Regions from separate parts of the Aeribacillus sp. FSL K6-8210 genome, predicted to be linked through region 2. Evidence: riboswitches for the same ligand, from Rfam matches in the RefSeq annotation. Region 2 holds a riboswitch; each other region holds the start of a gene.
The links. Region 2 has a riboswitch for cobalamin ahead of NSQ41_RS06610 (ABC transporter substrate-binding protein). Riboswitches for the same ligand answer to the same signal wherever they lie in the genome.
Positions count from the first base shown of each region.

Region 1: linked by a shared signal. The riboswitch ahead of NSQ41_RS15215 (ribonucleoside-diphosphate reductase subunit alpha) and the one ahead of NSQ41_RS06610 (ABC transporter substrate-binding protein) in region 2 are both predicted to bind cobalamin.
Region 3: linked by a shared signal. The riboswitch ahead of metE (5-methyltetrahydropteroyltriglutamate--homocysteine S-methyltransferase) and the one ahead of NSQ41_RS06610 (ABC transporter substrate-binding protein) in region 2 are both predicted to bind cobalamin.

Region 1 is NZ_CP150172.1:3,136,622-3,142,614, reverse strand. Features, by position in the region: gene crcB (fluoride efflux transporter CrcB) at 1-105, opposite strand, end outside; gene NSQ41_RS15225 (hypothetical protein) at 193-483, opposite strand; gene NSQ41_RS15220 (ribonucleotide-diphosphate reductase subunit beta) at 671-1,714, opposite strand; gene NSQ41_RS15215 (ribonucleoside-diphosphate reductase subunit alpha) at 1,727-3,991, opposite strand; cobalamin riboswitch at 4,127-4,306, opposite strand; gene NSQ41_RS15210 (Hsp20/alpha crystallin family protein) at 4,440-4,880, opposite strand; partial or broken gene NSQ41_RS15205 (IS701 family transposase) at 5,026-5,993, opposite strand, start outside.
Region 2 is NZ_CP150172.1:1,352,017-1,358,009, reverse strand. Features, by position in the region: gene NSQ41_RS06615 (iron ABC transporter permease) at 1-557, opposite strand, end outside; gene NSQ41_RS06610 (ABC transporter substrate-binding protein) at 520-1,494, opposite strand; cobalamin riboswitch at 1,598-1,779, opposite strand; gene NSQ41_RS06605 (N-acetylmuramoyl-L-alanine amidase) at 1,985-3,430, shown strand; gene NSQ41_RS06600 (DUF1540 domain-containing protein) at 3,513-3,671, opposite strand; partial or broken gene NSQ41_RS06595 (FAD-dependent oxidoreductase) at 4,410-4,971, opposite strand; gene splB (spore photoproduct lyase) at 5,205-5,993, shown strand, end outside.
Region 3 is NZ_CP150172.1:3,906,643-3,912,635, forward strand. Features, by position in the region: gene qoxA (cytochrome aa3 quinol oxidase subunit II) at 1-378, opposite strand, end outside; gene nfsA (oxygen-insensitive NADPH nitroreductase) at 845-1,594, opposite strand; gene NSQ41_RS18895 (BCCT family transporter) at 1,857-3,443, shown strand; cobalamin riboswitch at 3,630-3,829, shown strand; gene metE (5-methyltetrahydropteroyltriglutamate--homocysteine S-methyltransferase) at 3,980-5,993, shown strand, end outside.

The DNA of each region.
Region 1 (5,993 bases), 1.8 Mb from region 2:
CGCTGCTGGGAAAGATCCTGTCCAAAAGCTGGAAGTCCATAGGCCGACACTGTATCGAAGGCAGGCACCTGCTATCCCGCCCAAACCGACTAATAAATAAATCATTATCTTCACCTCGCAATGGTGGAAAACAACATAGCTCTTTTTAGCCAATATGATTTTCTTAATCTTCGTGAAAACTATATTTCTTTTTTAGGGCATCGCCTTTGTAATTGCTTCTATAATGAACGCAATACAAGCTAAAAAGATGGTCAGTAAAGTTGAACATAACAATATGTTTCTGATGACGACAGCAGCTTTGTCGTATCTGCTGAAAGTTTGAAAAGCAAAATATACAAAGATGCCTAATAGAATCGAGGCAAACCAACTTATAAAGCCTGTTTTTGTAGCTAATTTTTGCCAATCAAACATCCAAAAATATAGAATAGCGAAATGAATTGTTACTAACAAAATTGACATTATGATCAAGGTTGATTTTAACATAAGATCCCCTCCGCACATATTATACCATGGCATGGAAAAATGGGATGCTTAGGTTCCCAAAAAGATAAGCTCTTTTAAAAGAAAGTAGTTGCTTATCGAACAATTCTTTCATAGCATTCCTTTTGGTTTGGCAGCAGATAAAAAAACGGGCAGTCTCTGCTGCCCGTTATCATGAGAACGTAAATTTTTACAACTCATCAAAGCCGTTATCAATCGTGTTGACTTTTGTATATTGTCTCGATTTTTGTTCAAAGAAGTCTGATTTTCCTAAGTCCACTTCTTCGTAAGCCCGTATCCATTTCAAAGGATTTGTCCGATAGCCTTCAAAAGGACGTTCGAATCCCAGCTGATTGGCACGGAAATTCGCATAAAATTTAATATAGCTCTCCACATCTTTTAAATGCAGGCCTTCAATGTCATTGCCGATAATTACACCGGCCCATTCGATTTCCAGCTCGGCTGCTTTCATAAATGTTTTCGAAACGAATTGTTTCAGTTCATCTGTATCATATTCAGGATATTGCTTCAGCACCGCTTTGAAAATTTTTTCAAACAAACCTACGTGTATTTGTTCATCACGGTTAATGTAGTTAATCATCGTGCTAGTGGCTACCATCTTTTGGTTTCTGGCTAAATTATAAAAGAATGCGAAACCGGAATAGAAAAATAAACCTTCCAGTATGACATCAAAGACGATCGATTTTAACAAATTCTCCACATTCGGATTTTCTGCAAATGCTTTATACCCGTTGGTGACAAATTCATTTCGCTTCCTTAAAACCGGTTCGTTCCGCCAATATTCAAATACTTCATCCTGTACGTTTTTAGGCACGATGCTTGAAAGAATATACGAATATGAATGGTTATGAATCACTTCCTGCTGAGCGAGCAAAATCATTAAGGCGTTTATGCTCGAGTCTGTAATATAATCAGCAACTTTTCCGGCATAATCGGTTTGAATGCTGTCTAATAAAGCTAAGAGGCCGATAATTTTTAAAAATGCGTCCTGTTCTCTTTCTGAAAGCTCAGGAAATTGCTTCACATCTTGAGCCATATTAATTTCAAAAGGTGTCCAAAAGTTTGCGAGCATCCGTTTATATTTTGGATATGCCCACGGGTAGGCGACATCATCCCAATTGAGCACGTTGGAACATTTTCCGTTCACTATTGCTGTTGAACGGTTTGGTGCATCAGGATCCATAATAACTCGTTTTGTTAATGTTTGCTCCATATTACTTCCTCCTTAACTTGCACATGATTCACATTCATAAATGTCGCTTGATGTCGAACGGACATAATACGTTGTTTTTAATCCGGATTTCCAAGCTGTCAAATGAAGCTCCAGCAATTCTTTCGCTTTAATCGTGTTTAGGACGTAAAAGTTGAAGGAAATGGACTGGTCAATATGTTTCTGGCGCACTGCATTTTGTTTGATGCTCCATGTTTGGTCGATCAAATAAGCGGATTTATAATACCAAGTCGTTTTCGCATTTAAGTCGGGAACGGTAACTGGAATTTTGTAGTCTTTCTTTTCCTCTGAATAAACTTTTTGGAAAATTGGATCGATGCTTGCTGTGCTTCCGGCTATAATGGAGGTCGATGCGTTCGGTGCGACCGCCATTAAATAGCTGTTGCGAATCCCAAAAGTCTGCACTTTTTCCTTTAATTCCTGCCATTTTTTTGACGTATAACCGCGGATTTCAAAATATCGCCCTGTATCCCACTCCGAGCCTTTAAAGAGAGGGTATGCGCCTTTTTCTTTTGCGAGCTCCATACTCGACTGAATGGTTAAATACGCAATTTTTTCATATAGTTGGTCGACAAATTGGACTGCCTCGTCGCTTTCCCATGTAATTTCCTTTAGTGCAAATAAATGATGCATGCCAAACGTTCCAAGACCGATTGCACGGTATTTTTCATTTGTAAGCTTTGCCTGTAATACCGGAATGTTATTTAAATCGATAACGTTGTCCAGCATCCGCACTTGAATAGGGATTAAACGTTCCAGAACGTTGTCTGGAACAGCCCGTGCCAAGTTGATGGAAGAAAGGTTGCAGACGACGAAATCGCCGGGCTTTTTCACAATGACAATTTTTCCATCTTCGACATATTGTTCTTCAACAGTAGTAGCACTTTGATTTTGCGCAATCTCTGTGCATAAATTGCTGCAATAAATCATGCCGGCATGCTTGTTTGCGTTTTTTCGATTCACTTCATCCCGATAAAACATAAAAGGCGTTCCCGTTTCAAGCTGGCTGATCATAATCCGTTTCATTATTTCAATCGCAGGCACTTTTTCTTTAGATAAGGAAGGATGATTCACGCACTCAAAATATTTTTCCCGAAAGCTGCCGTTACCTTTTTCTTCATCATAATAATCTTCCAGACTGAATCCCATGACTTTGCGAACTTCGTGGGGATCGAACAAATACCAGTCCCCGCGCTTTTCAACTTGCTCCATAAATAGGTCAGGAATGCATACACCTGTAAATAAATCATGGGTGCGCAGCCGTTCGTCTCCGTTATTTAATTTTGCATCTAGGAAGGCGAAAATATCTTTATGCCAAACATCCAAATAAACGGCAATTGCTCCTTTTCTTTGGCCGAGCTGGTCGACGCTCACTGCCGTATTATTTAATTGCTTCATCCAAGGAATGACACCTGATGAAACTCCTTTGAACCCCCGGATATCGCTTCCGCGGCTTCTGATTTTCCCTAAATAAACTCCAATGCCTCCGCCGCTTTTAGAAACATTGGCAATATCAGTGTTCGAATCATAAATGCCTTGAAGGCTGTCGTCTACCGTATCAATAAAGCAGCTTGAAAGCTGACCGACTGATTTTCCTGCATTAGCCAATGTAGGTGTTGCAACCGTCATATATAAATGGCTCAATGCCCAATACGCTTCCTTTACAAGATGCAAACGTTTGGACGGATGCTCGTTGATCATTAACGTCATAGCGATGATCATAAAACGTTCCTGTGGAAGCTCAAATGTTCGTTTATGAAAATCTTTAGCTAAATACCGGTCGTAAAGGGTCCTTAATCCGATGTATGTAAACAGCTTGTCCTTCTCAGGATCAATGGCATTTCCCAGCTCCATAATTTCCTCTTTTGAATAATGCTCTAGCAAAAGAGGGCTGTAGATTCCAAGATCGGTTAATGTTTCGATTAACAAATAAAAATCGCCGTAGCCCGGTTGGTTGTAATTTCTGTTTTGGCTCGCTTCATAGTAAATTTTTTCAAGAAATACGTGTGCAGCTAAAAAAGTCCAATCCGGCTCACTTTCCGAAATGTTTGCTAAAGCTTCAATAATCAGCAGGTTTGTAAATTTTTCAAGATCATCAATCTGCTGGTATTGTAGGGTTGTCGACACTCTCTCGCTGTATTCATGAAAGGAAAGGGATGGAAACTTTTTTTCAAGCTGTCTTAGATAAAGCTCCCAATCGCTCCTGTTAAAATGATTTTGAAAAACCTCGTATAGATTTAATGCTTTCGTAATATTCATCAAACATCCTCCTTATCAAAATAAAAAACCGCTCAGGAAGCTGAGCGGATCAAACGATGATTAAAAGGGAGGCAGTTTACAAGGCGAAACTACTCCATTCAAACCATCGTTTCATCTTCCCAACCCCCGAAGAATTAGAAACGTTCGGACAAAGGCAGGTCTCCTGACTCGTGCTTCATCCTACTTTGAATCCTTCCCATACGAAACGTACAGTGGATTATTCATTTCGTAGCACTCACAGTTGCGGGGACAGTTCCGGATTCTCACCGGATTCCCTTTTAAGCTGAAAACAGCACCTTTGTCGTTAGGTTTTCAATATATAGTATTTAATTGTTTTTGATTACACAATATATAGATTTTTGGTGTTATATATTCATCATAATCGTACTTGGCGAAAATTGCAATAAAAAAGTGAGGCTGATTGAAATTTTGCAACCTCACGAAACAATTAATGAAACTGAATATCAATTTTCTTTTTGTTGTTTTCGGTTTGTTTTGGAATACGGATTTCCAAAACGCCATTTTTATATGTCGCGCTCACTTCTTCTTCTTTTACATTTGCCGGCAATGCAACAGCGCGGTGAAACCGCCCGACAAACCGTTCGCGTCTATGCATTTCTTCTTCCTTTACTTCTTTGCTTCTTTGAATTGTGCCGCTGATCGTAAGAACGTTGCGATCAAGATGAATGTCAACGTCTTCCTTTTTTTCAAGGCCGGGCAAATCACAAGTAACAATTACTTCATTAGCAGTTTCATGAATATCAAGCCGGGGGGTATTCATAGTCTCAAAGTTTTCAAAAAAATGCGGGAAGCTTTCAGAAAAAACGCGATTCATGTTTCGTCTAAATTGGTTGATCTCAGAAAAAGGATCGTAAGGAATGAGAGCCATATGATTGTTCCTCCTTTGATTTTTTTACAGAAAATATTATTTGTGTTGGGAAGAGAAATATACATAAAGCAAAGTTTAAATTACTGTAGTTGAGCAATTTTCATTACAATAATTACCATGTAAAAAGAGACAAACGGAGTACCCCTTATGCCACATGAAGCTGTTTTTTAACGACATCAATGGGAATATCTTGTTTCGCTGCATCGTAAATAAACTCCACGAGGCTATGTCCTTTCTTCTTTCGAAGGAAGTCAAGCCCGGTAGAGAAATCGCTGTTGGATTCGACCATACTGTACACATAAGCGAGTTGCACCAAGATCCAATACCGTTTCACCGCCCGACGTTGACGAACGCGGTACCCATCGAGCTTCAGCTGGTCTTTCGCTTGTCGAAAAAAGCATTCGATCGACCAACGCTGGGCATAGTAGCGCAAGATCTCTTCATCGCTTAGCTCCCGGTCGGTGCTCAAGACGCAGTGAAGATGTTCAGGTGTCATCGGCTGATCGGCTTTCCAAGCCAACAACACAACGGCATCATCGAGACCTTTCAGCGCTCCCTCGTAGCGATACACGCGATAACGCTCTTCTCCCACCGTGACGAGATGGGTGTCGTTCGGTTCGATATAGCGGGCAAACTGTTTGGCTTGGATGGCGATGCCTTTTGGATAAAGAACCCGATTCGTCTTGAGCATCGCAATGACGTGGAATCCTTTTTTCAGGCAGGCTTCCACGAGTGTTTTCGATGGGTACCAAGAATCCATCAGCACATAAACAGAACCGTGCACATCCAAAGAAGAAAGCATCTCGATGGCCCATTGACCCTTGCTTTTCCCATCCGCCTTGTCGTAGAGGCGAAACGCAAAGGGAAAGGCTTGCGTCATCGTATGAACCATGAGCCAGACGAGAGAGTGTCCCCAAATCGACTTTTTGTCCGCGTGAGAATAATGCCAATTACACCCTTCAATAGCGTGTTTCGCCTGTGACGAAGGCTTCGTTTTTCGGCAGATCGTATCATCGATCGAAACAAAAAAATGGGGTGATTCTTTCGCTTGGCCGTTCGTTCCACATGACGAAGCATCCACTGCTGGAGTTTGCGAAGCAAGATTTCTTCATC
Region 2 (5,993 bases):
ATTAATGAAATGAAAGCACTTAAAAAGGAACTTAAAATAATTCCGGTCAGCACAATCGTTTCAATCCTCATCGTTTTTTCAATGAAATTGGCGAACAAAATCACAGCCAAAATCGTTAAAAAACCCGTAAAAATGCTGACAACCGGCAAAGTGAATGAGCCGAAAAAAGGAATTTGAATGCCGAAAAAAAGAACAAGTACAGCACCTAAAGAAGAACCTGATGAAACACCGAGCGTATAAGGATCTGCCAAAGGGTTTTGCAAAAGCCCTTGATAACAAGCCCCCGCCATTGCAAGCGAGGCTCCGACAAGTCCGGCTAAAACGACACGAGGAAGTCGAATATCAAGCACAATGCTTTTCATGCTTTCATCAATGTCCGGCGCCAAACCGGTATAGAACAGTTGATTGAAAATTATTTGGAAAATATCCTTAAACGTGATGTGAAACGTTCCGATAGAAATTCCTAAAAAGACGGAAAAAATAAGAAAACAAGCGGTCGCCGTATAGGCGACCACATGTTTATTTTTTGTAGACATCCGGATAAATTGCTTTCGCAAGTTCTTCTACTCCTTCAACCAATCTTGGGCCTGGGCGGCTCACCAAGTCGGAATGCACATCGTAAACCCGTTTATTTTTCACCGCTGATACATTTTCCCATCCTTTGCGTGCCAACACCTGGTCAACAGCTTTATCGACGTAATAGCCGTATGTCGTCACAATGACGTCTGGGTTCAGTTTTACAACGGCTTCTTCCGTCATTTGCGGCCAGCCTTCTTGATCGCCCGCTGCATTTTTTGCTCCAATGATCGTTAGCATTTCATCCATAAACGTTCCTTTTCCCGTCGTATAGATTTGTGGTGCGGGATTCACTTCGACAAAAACAGACACTTTTTGATCATCCGGAATCGTTTTTCCTTTTTCTTGAATATCCGCCAGTTTCGTTTTCATCTCAGCCACAATATCTTCGGCTTTGTCACTTGTCCCTGTAATTTTGCCGATTGTTTGGATGGAGTCATACACTTTATCAAATGATTGGGCATCTTCGACTACAAAAACATTTATTCCCGCATCTTTCAGCTGCTTCAGCCCTTCCTGCGAGTTATGGGCGCTGGAAGCATGCGCTAAAACAAGATCCGGTTTTAAAGAAATAATTTTTTCAACATTAAATTCCATCCCGCCAACCTTTTCTTTGTTTTGAACATCTTCCGGATAGTTGTCATTATCACTTACACCGACAATTTGTTCACCCAACCCTAAAGCATAGGCAATTTCAGTATTGCTTGGAATTAGCGAAACAATCCGCTCCGGTTTTTCGCTTACCGTCACCTCATTTCCTAAACCGTCCTTGACCTTCACCGGAAATTGTGAAGCCGTCTCTTCCGTCTTTTGATTGCTTTTGTTTTCAGACGGCTCTGATGTATTTTGTTGGCCGCATCCAGCCGCAATTCCAAATAGAAGTAATAAGGCTAAAAATAGTGCAGATAATTTTTTCATCATTTTCCTCCTCCAATAAAAAACATCTTCTTGAATTCGATAAGAAGATGTCTGAAAACGTACATATGTATTGTTTTCAAACACCTCCCTATCCGCGTAGGGTTTTAGGTGTGCTCAAACAGGCAGGTCTCCTGGCTCATGGTCATCGCTTCCTGGACCTTCCCGTTGAAACAGTGGTTTTCCCAGGTTGCTCCCATTCACAGTGGCGGGACCGCGTTGGATTTTCACCAAACTTCCCTTTTAAGCTGGCAGCTATGTGCCGGCACCTGTTTGCTTTTCGGTATAATGTTATGACGAAATGTATTATACATGATTTGATTGAATTCTGGTAGGAAGAAAATGAAAAAAATCGACAAATTGACCTAAATGTTTTGGATTTCGATACAGTTTTCGCTAAAAATAAAATTTTTTTGAACTTCCTTTCCATTACTTGAATAAAATATTTGTAGACAAGCGAATTGGATGTTTGAAAACGAAGGAGGATATTGCAGTGACAACCGTTCTTTTAGACCCTGGCCACGGAGGAAGCGATCCCGGCGCAACCTATAGAAATTATGAGGAAGAAGATTTTACGTTGACTATTGCCCTCTTGGCAAGACAACATTTACTTGAACATTACCAAGTCAACGTTCTCATGACGCGCACAGACGATCGAACAGTCGGTTTGTCAGAAAGATCATCCATGGCTAACCGAGAGAATGTTGATTTTTTCTGTTCCATTCATATTAATGCCGGCGGAGGAACAGGTTTTGAAAGCTATGTTTATAACGGAGGGGCCTCTCCAAGAACGATCCAATACCGGTCCGTCATCCATGATCAAATTATGAGCGTTATCGGTCCGAAATATAGCGTAAAGGATCGGGGCAAAAAAAGCGCCAATTTTCACGTGTTAAGAGAAACAAAAATGCCTGCGGTTCTTTTGGAAACATTGTTTATTGACCATTCGAATGACATCAAACTTTTAACATCGTCTGACTTTATGAGCGACTATGCAGCAAGCTTAGCCGATGGAATCGGAAAAGCGCTTAATTTGCCCAAAAAGTCGACACGCACCACCCCAACTCCGCAGCCATCGCCAGCTGCAGGCAGCAGGATGTACAAAGTCATTGCCGGTTCCTTTAAAAACCGAGAAAATGCAGAAAAGCTGATAAATGAACTGAAAGGAAAAAATGTTGATAGTTTCCTTTCCGCTGCGATGGTGGACGGAACAAGTTATTTCCGCGTTCAAACAGGGGCATTTAAAAATTTGCAAAATGCAAAAGACCAGTTGGCAAGGCTTGTTCAATTAGGATACAAGGATGCATTTATATTAACTCCTGCAGAACAAGGAACGGCACAATCAGGCCAAAAGACAGATTCATCTCGTTCATCAACACTTCAACCGAAAACCCCTTCTCCCGATTCAAGGGATATCCCTATTTTAGGAGAAACGCTCGTATCGGGAACAATCTTGGATTTATATGTAGGAAAAACAAATCCTAGCGCACCTCAGCTGGGCGATTTGTATGAACAATTAAGCAAATCCTACGGAATTCGCGGCGACATCGCATTTGCACAAGCAATTCATGAAACGAACTATTTCCGTTTTACGGGAGTAGTCAATCGCAATCAAAACAATTTTGCCGGAATCGGAGCTACCGGTCCAAATGTTACAGGAGCAAGCTTTTCTACTCCGAGAGAAGGGGTTCTGGCCCATCTTCAACATTTATATGCATACGCCACAACGAAGCCTCTTCCAGCCGGGTTCCCCCTTGTCGATCCCAGATTTATTTATGTGGAACGAGGTTCTGCCCCGACCTGGAAAGATTTAAATGGGAAGTGGGCCGTTCCCGGCAGCCGTTACGGAGAAATGATTTTATCCATTTACCTATCCATTTTGCAGTTTGCAATTCAACAATTGAACGCTGCTCAATCAGCCATAAGCAAACAAATATAATCTGAATTCCAAAAAGATGTTGTATAAAAATGAAAAGATTATCAAAAATACAAAGAGAGCCAACTTCCGGCTCTCTATTTTATTAAAATGTTTCTGGTTCAAACGTCTTGCAATCAGTTTCCTTTTGATTTTTTGCCGTTTTTCCTGAATGACTTACGACATAAATGGCATCAGCTGCACATTTATTCCCTTCCGCCCAATATTTGCAGTTATTTACCTCACACAAAACGTCCTGCGCCATGTTTGTCACCTCCCAGTTATATATTTTCCTTTGGAAAGTGATTTGATACTTGTTGGTTGTGAAATGTCCATGGCAATATTTCGAACCGCAAAGACAATCGTTTTTGCATGTTTTGTTGGCTGTTTAATGAATTCATGATTATCATGTCATTTTAAGCCAAAATTCGATTTATTTTGTCGATGGACAAGCAAGGTGATCTGCTCCATACCAAAAGGTGCCTCAGAAAAAGAAAATGCAAACATTTGTAACGCCTCAGTCCTCCATTCGCCATGCAATTTCATTCATCCGCAACATTCATTTAGTGATTTGGAATGACAAAAGCCGCCATTTGCGGCGGCTTTCTTTTATTTTGCAAAAATGTGATTACCGATCACTACATGTTGTTTTTGCCGGAAAACGATTCCATTTGGCAAGATCCATAAAGCTTTATTATCTTTTCGACAATCCGTCTTCTGTCCATCATGCAGCAGAAAGCTCTATTTTTCAAGAAAATCGAGGCAAAAAACAGGTTTCATCAATTTGGCAATTGTGCCGCCTCCGCTTTTGCTGCAAGCATTCGGGCTCCCTTTTCAGTACACAATTTCCTTATTTTTGCTGCTTTCTTCGCTGGTTGGCTGTTGTATCCATTTGTTTGTTCTTTTGTTGAGAAAGAAGAATCGCTTTGGTAGGTAAGTTCGCTTTTGCAATGAAATAAAAAAGGACATAGTCGCTTGATGCCTTGTCCTCATTCCTTTTTATTCATTTTTTCAAAACATCATGGTCGACGTAACGCTCGCCGTTCAGCTCACTAATAACATTGATCGCAACTTTGGCGCCGTCGCCGGCAGTGATGATCGTATGTACGCTGACACCTGCAGCTGTACCCGCAGCCCAAATTTCCGTAAACGTTTGTCTTTCCTAGTGCATCGACATCAAATATTGTTTTAATGCGGGGTTCAGTCCCGTCTTTTGTCTTTAATCCGACTTTGTCGGCCAAATCTGTCAGAACTCCTGTAGCTAATATGACGTGTTTTGTTTCATAGGATCCTTTATCCGTCTTGAATACAAGCCCTTCCGCTTGTTTTTCAATTGTCTCCACATTTTCTGCCACAATCTCCGCGCCGAATTTTTCCGCTTGTTTTTCCCTGTTTCAATTAAATCAGACCCAGAAATTTCCATAACCCATATGGTTTTCAATCCAAGCTCGTTTCGTCACGGATTTATCGTTGTCCAACACAAGCGTTTTTTTACCGGCTTTTGCCGTGAACAAAGCGGCGCTTGCACCCGCCGGACCAGCCCCGACAATGACTACATCATACATGTTGCAATTCCCCCTTTTAGGAAAACTATTGTACTTCCATCGTAAGCGCAATTAAAACGAATTGTAAAGATCTTCATCTGCCTTTTCCTTGCAAGGGGAACCGCTTTTGTAGGAATCGTCCTCTCAACATTTTATTATTTCCGCAAGCAGTTTGAAAAGAGGACGGGATAAAATCTCATGAAAATCAATAAAACGGAAGGAATATCGGCATAATAACATAGAGGTGATTGATCATGAAGCCGTTTATTCCACAACTCGTATACATTGAACCAAGAGCCCTTGAATACCCGCTTGGAGTGGAATGGAAAGAAAAATTCGAAAAAATGGGAATCGACATTCGCTATACAACTTCCCACAATCAAGTGCGTAATATCCCCGGAGAAACACCTCTCCAGAAATACCGCAATGCGAAGTCGACTTTAGTCATCGGGGTTCGAAAAACATTGAAATTTGATACGAGCAAGCCTTCTGCCGAATACGCCATTCCACTGGCAACCGGTTGCATGGGGCATTGCCATTACTGCTATTTGCAAACAACGTTAGGAAGCAAACCCTACATTCGCGTTTATGTAAATTTAGAGGAAATTTTTCAGCAAGCTAAACAGTATATAGAAGAGAGAGTTCCAGAAATAACCAGATTTGAAGCTTCGTGTACGTCTGATATCGTCGGGATAGATCATTTAACACATTCACTCAAAAAAGCGATCGAATTTATTGGAGAAACAAAGCTGGGGAGATTGCGGTTTACAACGAAATATCATTACGTAGACCATTTATTGGATGCCAAACATAACGGCAACACCCGCTTCCGATTCAGCATCAACAGCGATTGGGTCATTCGTCATCTGGAGCCGGGAACATCAAGATTGGATGAAAGAATCAGCGCCGCTTTGAAAGTCGCAAAAGCAGGATATCCTATCGGTTTTGTTGTTGCTCCGCTATATCGGCATGATGGATGGAAAGAAGGATATAGAAAATTATTCAAAAAACTGGGTGACGTAATCGAAGACGATAACTTAACA
Region 3 (5,993 bases), 1.5 Mb from region 2:
TCTAGATTCCTTCGGCGGTTTTTCAAGCTCAAAAGTCGCCTTAACCGTTGGTATCGCCAATGCAATGACAATCAACACAGGAATCGCCGTCCAAACAATTTCAAGCACTGTATTCCCATGCTGTTCGGGCGGTTCATAATCCATATTGTCAGGTCTTTCCCTGTATTTCCACAAAATAATCGCAAACAATGAAAAAATGACGACAATAATCAAAAGCATAAATCCAACAGACCAAAGGATTAAATCTTTTTGAACAGCCGCTACCGGCCCCTTTGGATTTAATAAGACAAACCGTTCGCTGCATCCTGATAGCAGGAGCAAAACGGATAATGGCAAAACTTTCATAACCAACTTCAGCCAACTTGGTTTGGCCGGCATTGTGATCCCCCCTAGGATTTTCAAAAATGTGCCAAAAAACGTCAACCATTCACTTTGAAACAAAAATCATCTGTTGTAAGTGAACTTTATCACAAATTTATGTAAAAAAACTTGAATTCAATAAACAGTCAATAAAAGATTAAAATTTTGTAAAAAAATCGCCATCAATCCGACACAAAACAGGAAATCATGTGAATCGAAAGGAATGATTGCCTCTATTGCTAATAGACGCATAAGAAAAACCGGGCGAAAAACATCAACGCCCGGTTTTTCTATTCGCACACATCGGTCTTTTTGTTTTCTACATACTATACGATCGGAAAATCAGCTAATTTCTAAATCTATCCATTTTTAACAAAAGCGGATAATCTCATTGTTTCCATGTTCCCAAAATTGATTTCCATTTATTTCATCAAACAATTTGTCCATACCGCAACAGAGACAACTTGGCAAGAAACTGTTCATATTATTTTAAGTTATAGCCTTTTCTTTCCACAAATTGTTTCATATACATTCTCACCGGATTTGAAAGAGCGCGAGCCATTTGCCCTGTCCAAGTATCTTTGCGGACACCATTTGTACGTTTTTCATAATATTTGGATACTATTTGATTATATTCAAGAAGCCCCTGTTTATATATTTCTTCGTTTTGCTCATATTCTTCCTCATGATAAACATGATGTAAAGGCAATCGGGGTTTTTTTCCGGTATCAACGGCCGGATAGCCGACCGTTATGGCAAAAAGCGGGATGACCCGATCAGGAACTTTTAGCAGCGCCGAAACATCCTCTAAATTGTTGCGAATTCCGCCAATATAACAAATGCCAAGCCCCATGGACTCAGCGGCTAATGCAGCATTTTGCGCGGCCAATGCCGCATCAATAAGCGCAACCATAAATTTTTCTGTGCTTTCCAAGGATACCGTCACGTCTTTATCTTCCATTTCGCCTATTAGTTCGTGCCGGTGCAGATCTGCGCAAAAAACAAATAAATGGCCGCTTTTTTCCACATAGTCTTGGTTCCCCGCCAGTTCCGCAAGTTTTTTTTTCGTTTCCGGATTTTTCACCCCAATGATTGAGTAAGCTTGTATGTAACTTGAAGTCGAGGCCGATTGGGCACATTCCACAATTAAGCGTATTTGTTCATCCGTAAGCGGCCGATCTTCAAATTTTCGAACGGATCGATGGTTTAAAATGGTTTCGATCACTTTATTCATCATCATCATCCTTTCTTTTATATTCTTTTCTCAAAGTTTAACTTTTTTAGACGCCCATTTCATCGATTTTGTTTTTCGGCCAAGCAAAATGTGAAACGTAAGGATTTGGCCGTAATCGAGAGCATTTATAAGGATTTCTTATAAAAAATAAAATAAATTGAATAAAAAAGCTTATTACGACAAATTAATCTGAAAAATTAAACTTTCTATCAATTTTGTTTAAAGATATAATAAAATGTAATCTTTTTTAAAGGGGGATTTGATGAAGAATCGAAACATTATGGATTGGCCGACCTTTATCGGGGCGCTGCTTTTGCTGTTAATTGTAGCCGCTCCATTAGCAGTATTCCCTGAACAAGGCGAAGCCATTGTATTAGCTGCCAGCAGCTTTTTAACACAAAAATTTGGAATATTGTATTTAATCATGGGTGCAGCAGTATTGATTTTTATTCTTTATGTTTCTTTTAGCCGATACGGAAAAATCAAACTGGGGGATCCTTTAGAAAAGGCTGAGTTTCCGACATTATCTTGGGCAGCTATGCTTTTTTGCGCTGGAATTGGATCAAGTGTTCTTTATTGGGGAACGATTGAATGGGCTTACTACTATACGGGACCTCCATTTGGCATCGAACCTAGATCAAAAGAAGCCGTTGAATGGGCGGCCGCATATGGAATTTTTCATTGGGGACCGACGGCATGGGCCATCTATTGCCTCCCTGCCCTGCCAATCAGCTATTTCTATTATGTAAAGAAAAAACCGGTGTTAAAAGTAAGCGAAGCGTGCCGGCCTCTCATTGGCAAAAAAGCAGATGGACCAATAGGCAAAATCATTGATGTCTTGTTTATGTTTGGTTTGCTGGGCGGAGCTGGAACGACACTCGCTTTAGGGACGCCGCTCATTACAGAAGGAATTCATGAACTTTCCGGCATCGAACCTTCGATGACACTCCAAACAGTGGTTTTGCTTATTTGTACATTGATCTTCGCAGCAAGCGCTTACTCCGGTTTGCGGAAAGGCATTAAAATTTTGAGCGACATCAACCTATGGCTTGCCGTATTATTGTTGGTGTTTGTCTTCCTTGCCGGCCCGACCGTCTTTCTGGCGGAAACGGCCGTCAACAGCATCGGCATCATGCTTGATCATTACATGCGGATGTCTTTATGGACTGAACCTTTTAACAGTTTAGGACCGTTTGAACGAACAGGCTTTCCGGAATCATGGACGGTATTTTATTGGGCTTGGTGGCTCGTGTACGCTCCATTTGTCGGCTTGTTCGTCGCTAAAATTTCAAAAGGACGCACTGTCCGCGAAATGACGCTCGGAACAGTAGTATATGGAACGCTCGGCTGCATTCTCTTTTTTGGGATTTTAGGAAACTTTGGATTATTTTTAGAACTGACAGGCCAATACCATGTAACAGCTACATTAGATGAACATGGCGGATCAGCAGCCATTATCGGAATATTGAAACAATTGCCGTTAAGCAACATTGTGATTGCCGTATTTACTGTGCTTGCCGTGATCTTTTTAGCAACAACGTTTGATTCAAGCTCTTATATTTTAGCATCTGTTGTCCAAAAAGAAGTTGCCGATGAACCTTTGCGATGGAACCGTTTATTTTGGGCTTTTGCTCTTTCCGTTTTGCCGCTTATTTTAATGTACCTCGGCGGATTGTCCACATTGCAGACTGTTAGCATTATTGGCGGTTTCCCTTTGTTGTTTATTTTTGTCCTTTTAGCCGGTTCTTTTATCAAAGCGGCAAACCAAGATTTTTATTCCAGTAAATCTCAATTATTTAAAATGTATCCTAAAAAGAAAGGCGTGAAAAGAAACCTTCTCTCGAAATAACTGTTTTCCGGAAAAATCCCAACCGCTGTAAAGACCCGCAGAAAACCTTTATGTTCTGGCGGGTTTTTGTCATGTAAAGCGGAAGAAATCGCAAGCCATCTACTTTCCTAAAAAATTTTTCTTTTTAATTGCAAATGTGGTGTTGAAAAATAAAAAAAAATCCTCTATTCTGATAATTATAGTTTCATATGTGTACCAGCAACAGGTGCGTCATATTGCAGCCGCAATATGCGCTTAAAAGGGAAGTTTGGTGAAATTCCAACACGGTCGCGCCACTGTGATGGGGAGCTTTTGATCATCAGCCACTGTTTCTGCCAGAGAAATGGGAAGGAGATCAAAAGCGTTGAACCTAAGTCAGGAGACCTGCCTGTTGTATGCACTACGACCTACGCGTCATAGGGAGGAGTGAGAAGCCATGTTCATGTTGAAACCATTTGGGTGCCTCAACACGAGCTAGGATATCCAGTCCCTCTTTTATTAGCGTAAAGAGGGCTTTTTTATTGTGTTGAGCAAAAATCAAATGGGAGGTTTTCGTAATGGCAGCCATTAGTTCAAATCTTGGCTATCCGCGAATTGGCGAACGCCGGGAATGGAAAAAAGCTTTGGAATTATTTTGGAATGGAGACATTTCTGAAAGCAGCTTACTGGAAACGTTGAAAAAGATCCGTCTTTCCAACTTAAAGAAACAGCATGAAAGCGGAATTGAGCTGATTCCCATAGGAGATTTTTCGTTTTATGACCACGTTCTCGATACTGCTTTCATGTTTGGATATATTCCTTCGAGGTTCCAGCATATGGATCCCCGTTCCATCAAAACATATTTCGCAATGGCAAGGGGATCCGAAGAAGCCGAGGCTTTAGAAATGACAAAATGGTTTGATACAAATTATCATTATATCGTTCCGGAACTGGAAAATAAGCCGCCTGCTTTTTTGGAAAACCGTCTGCTCAAGCTTTACAATGAAGCAAAAGACGAACTAAATATTGAGACAAAACCTGTTGTTTTAGGGCCGATTACTTTTTTAATGCTGGCGAAAAAATATGAAAAACGAGATTTTTATAAGCATTTATCTGCTTTCATCCCAGTTTATATTCAATTGTTGACAGAGTTGCATCAAGCAGGCGCAAAGTGGGTGCAAATCGATGAGCCTGTTCTCGTTCAGGAAATTGATGAGTCATTGATTCCGTTGTTTAAAGAAGTGTATGAAGCTTTTCACGAAGCGAATCCATCTTTGAACATACTGTTGCAAACTTATTTTGAAAGTCTTTCTCACTATCAACATATCGTTTCATTGCCTGTTGCTGCTATCGGTCTTGATTTTGTACATGATGGGGGAGCCAACAGTGCAAACATCCAAAAATTCGGGTTTCCAAAAGACAAAATATTGGCTGCCGGTTTAATCAGCGGCCGCAACATATGGAGGGCATCATTAGAAGAAAAAGCAAGCAAAATTGATTTTCTCGCTCAGCATGTTGATGTTGATCGATTGATCATTCAACCTTCCTGCAGCTTGCTCCATGTGCCGGTTACCGTAAAAAATGAACACGAATTGCCGGAAATTTTAAAAAATGCTCTCTCCTTTGCAGACGAAAAATTAAGTGAAGTCCATCAGCTGACACAATATGCAAAAGGTGAATTAAGTATAAGCGATTTACGATACGATGACCGTTATTACACGCAATTTATGAATTCTGATTTTCGGACAAACCGAAACGTGCAAGAGGCAGCCGCCAAGATTGAATCCTACCCGACGAACCGTGTGGACTTTTCTGTTCGGCGCAAGCTGCATAAAAATAGATGGAACTTGCCAATTCTACCGACAACAACGATCGGCAGCTTTCCGCAAACGAAAGAAATCCGCCAAACCCGTTTAAAATGGCGGAAAGGCGAATACACAAACGAGCAATATGAGTCTATTATCAAAGATGAAATCAAAAAATGGATTGATATTCAGGAACAGCTTGAACTTGATGTATTGGTCCACGGGGAATTTGAACGAACGGACATGGTGGAATATTTCGGAGAAAAACTAAAAGGAATTGCTGTTACCAAAAACGGCTGGGTGCAATCTTACGGTTCACGCTGCGTCAGACCGCCGATCATTTATGGCGACGTTGCCTTTGATCAGCCGATGACCGTCAAAGAAAGCGTCTATGCCCAATCATTGACGGACAAACCTGTAAAAGGAATGCTGACTGGACCTGTCACCATCTTAAACTGGTCTTTTGTCCGTGATGACATTAGCTATGCGGACGTTCTTCGCCAGATTGCCCTTGCCATCCGCGAAGAAGTATTAGCTCTGGAGAAAAACGGCATAGGAATGATTCAAGTTGATGAACCTGCTATCCGTGAAGGGCTGCCGTTAAAAAGATCGAAGCAAAATCAATACATCGAAAACGCCGTCGAAGCTTTCAAACTTGCCACCAGCTCCGTCAAACCGGAAACACAAATTCATACTCATATGTGCTATTCCCAGTTTGAAGATATGATGGAAGCGATCGATAAGCTTGATGCAGACGTTATCTCGATTGAATCGTCCCGCAGCCACG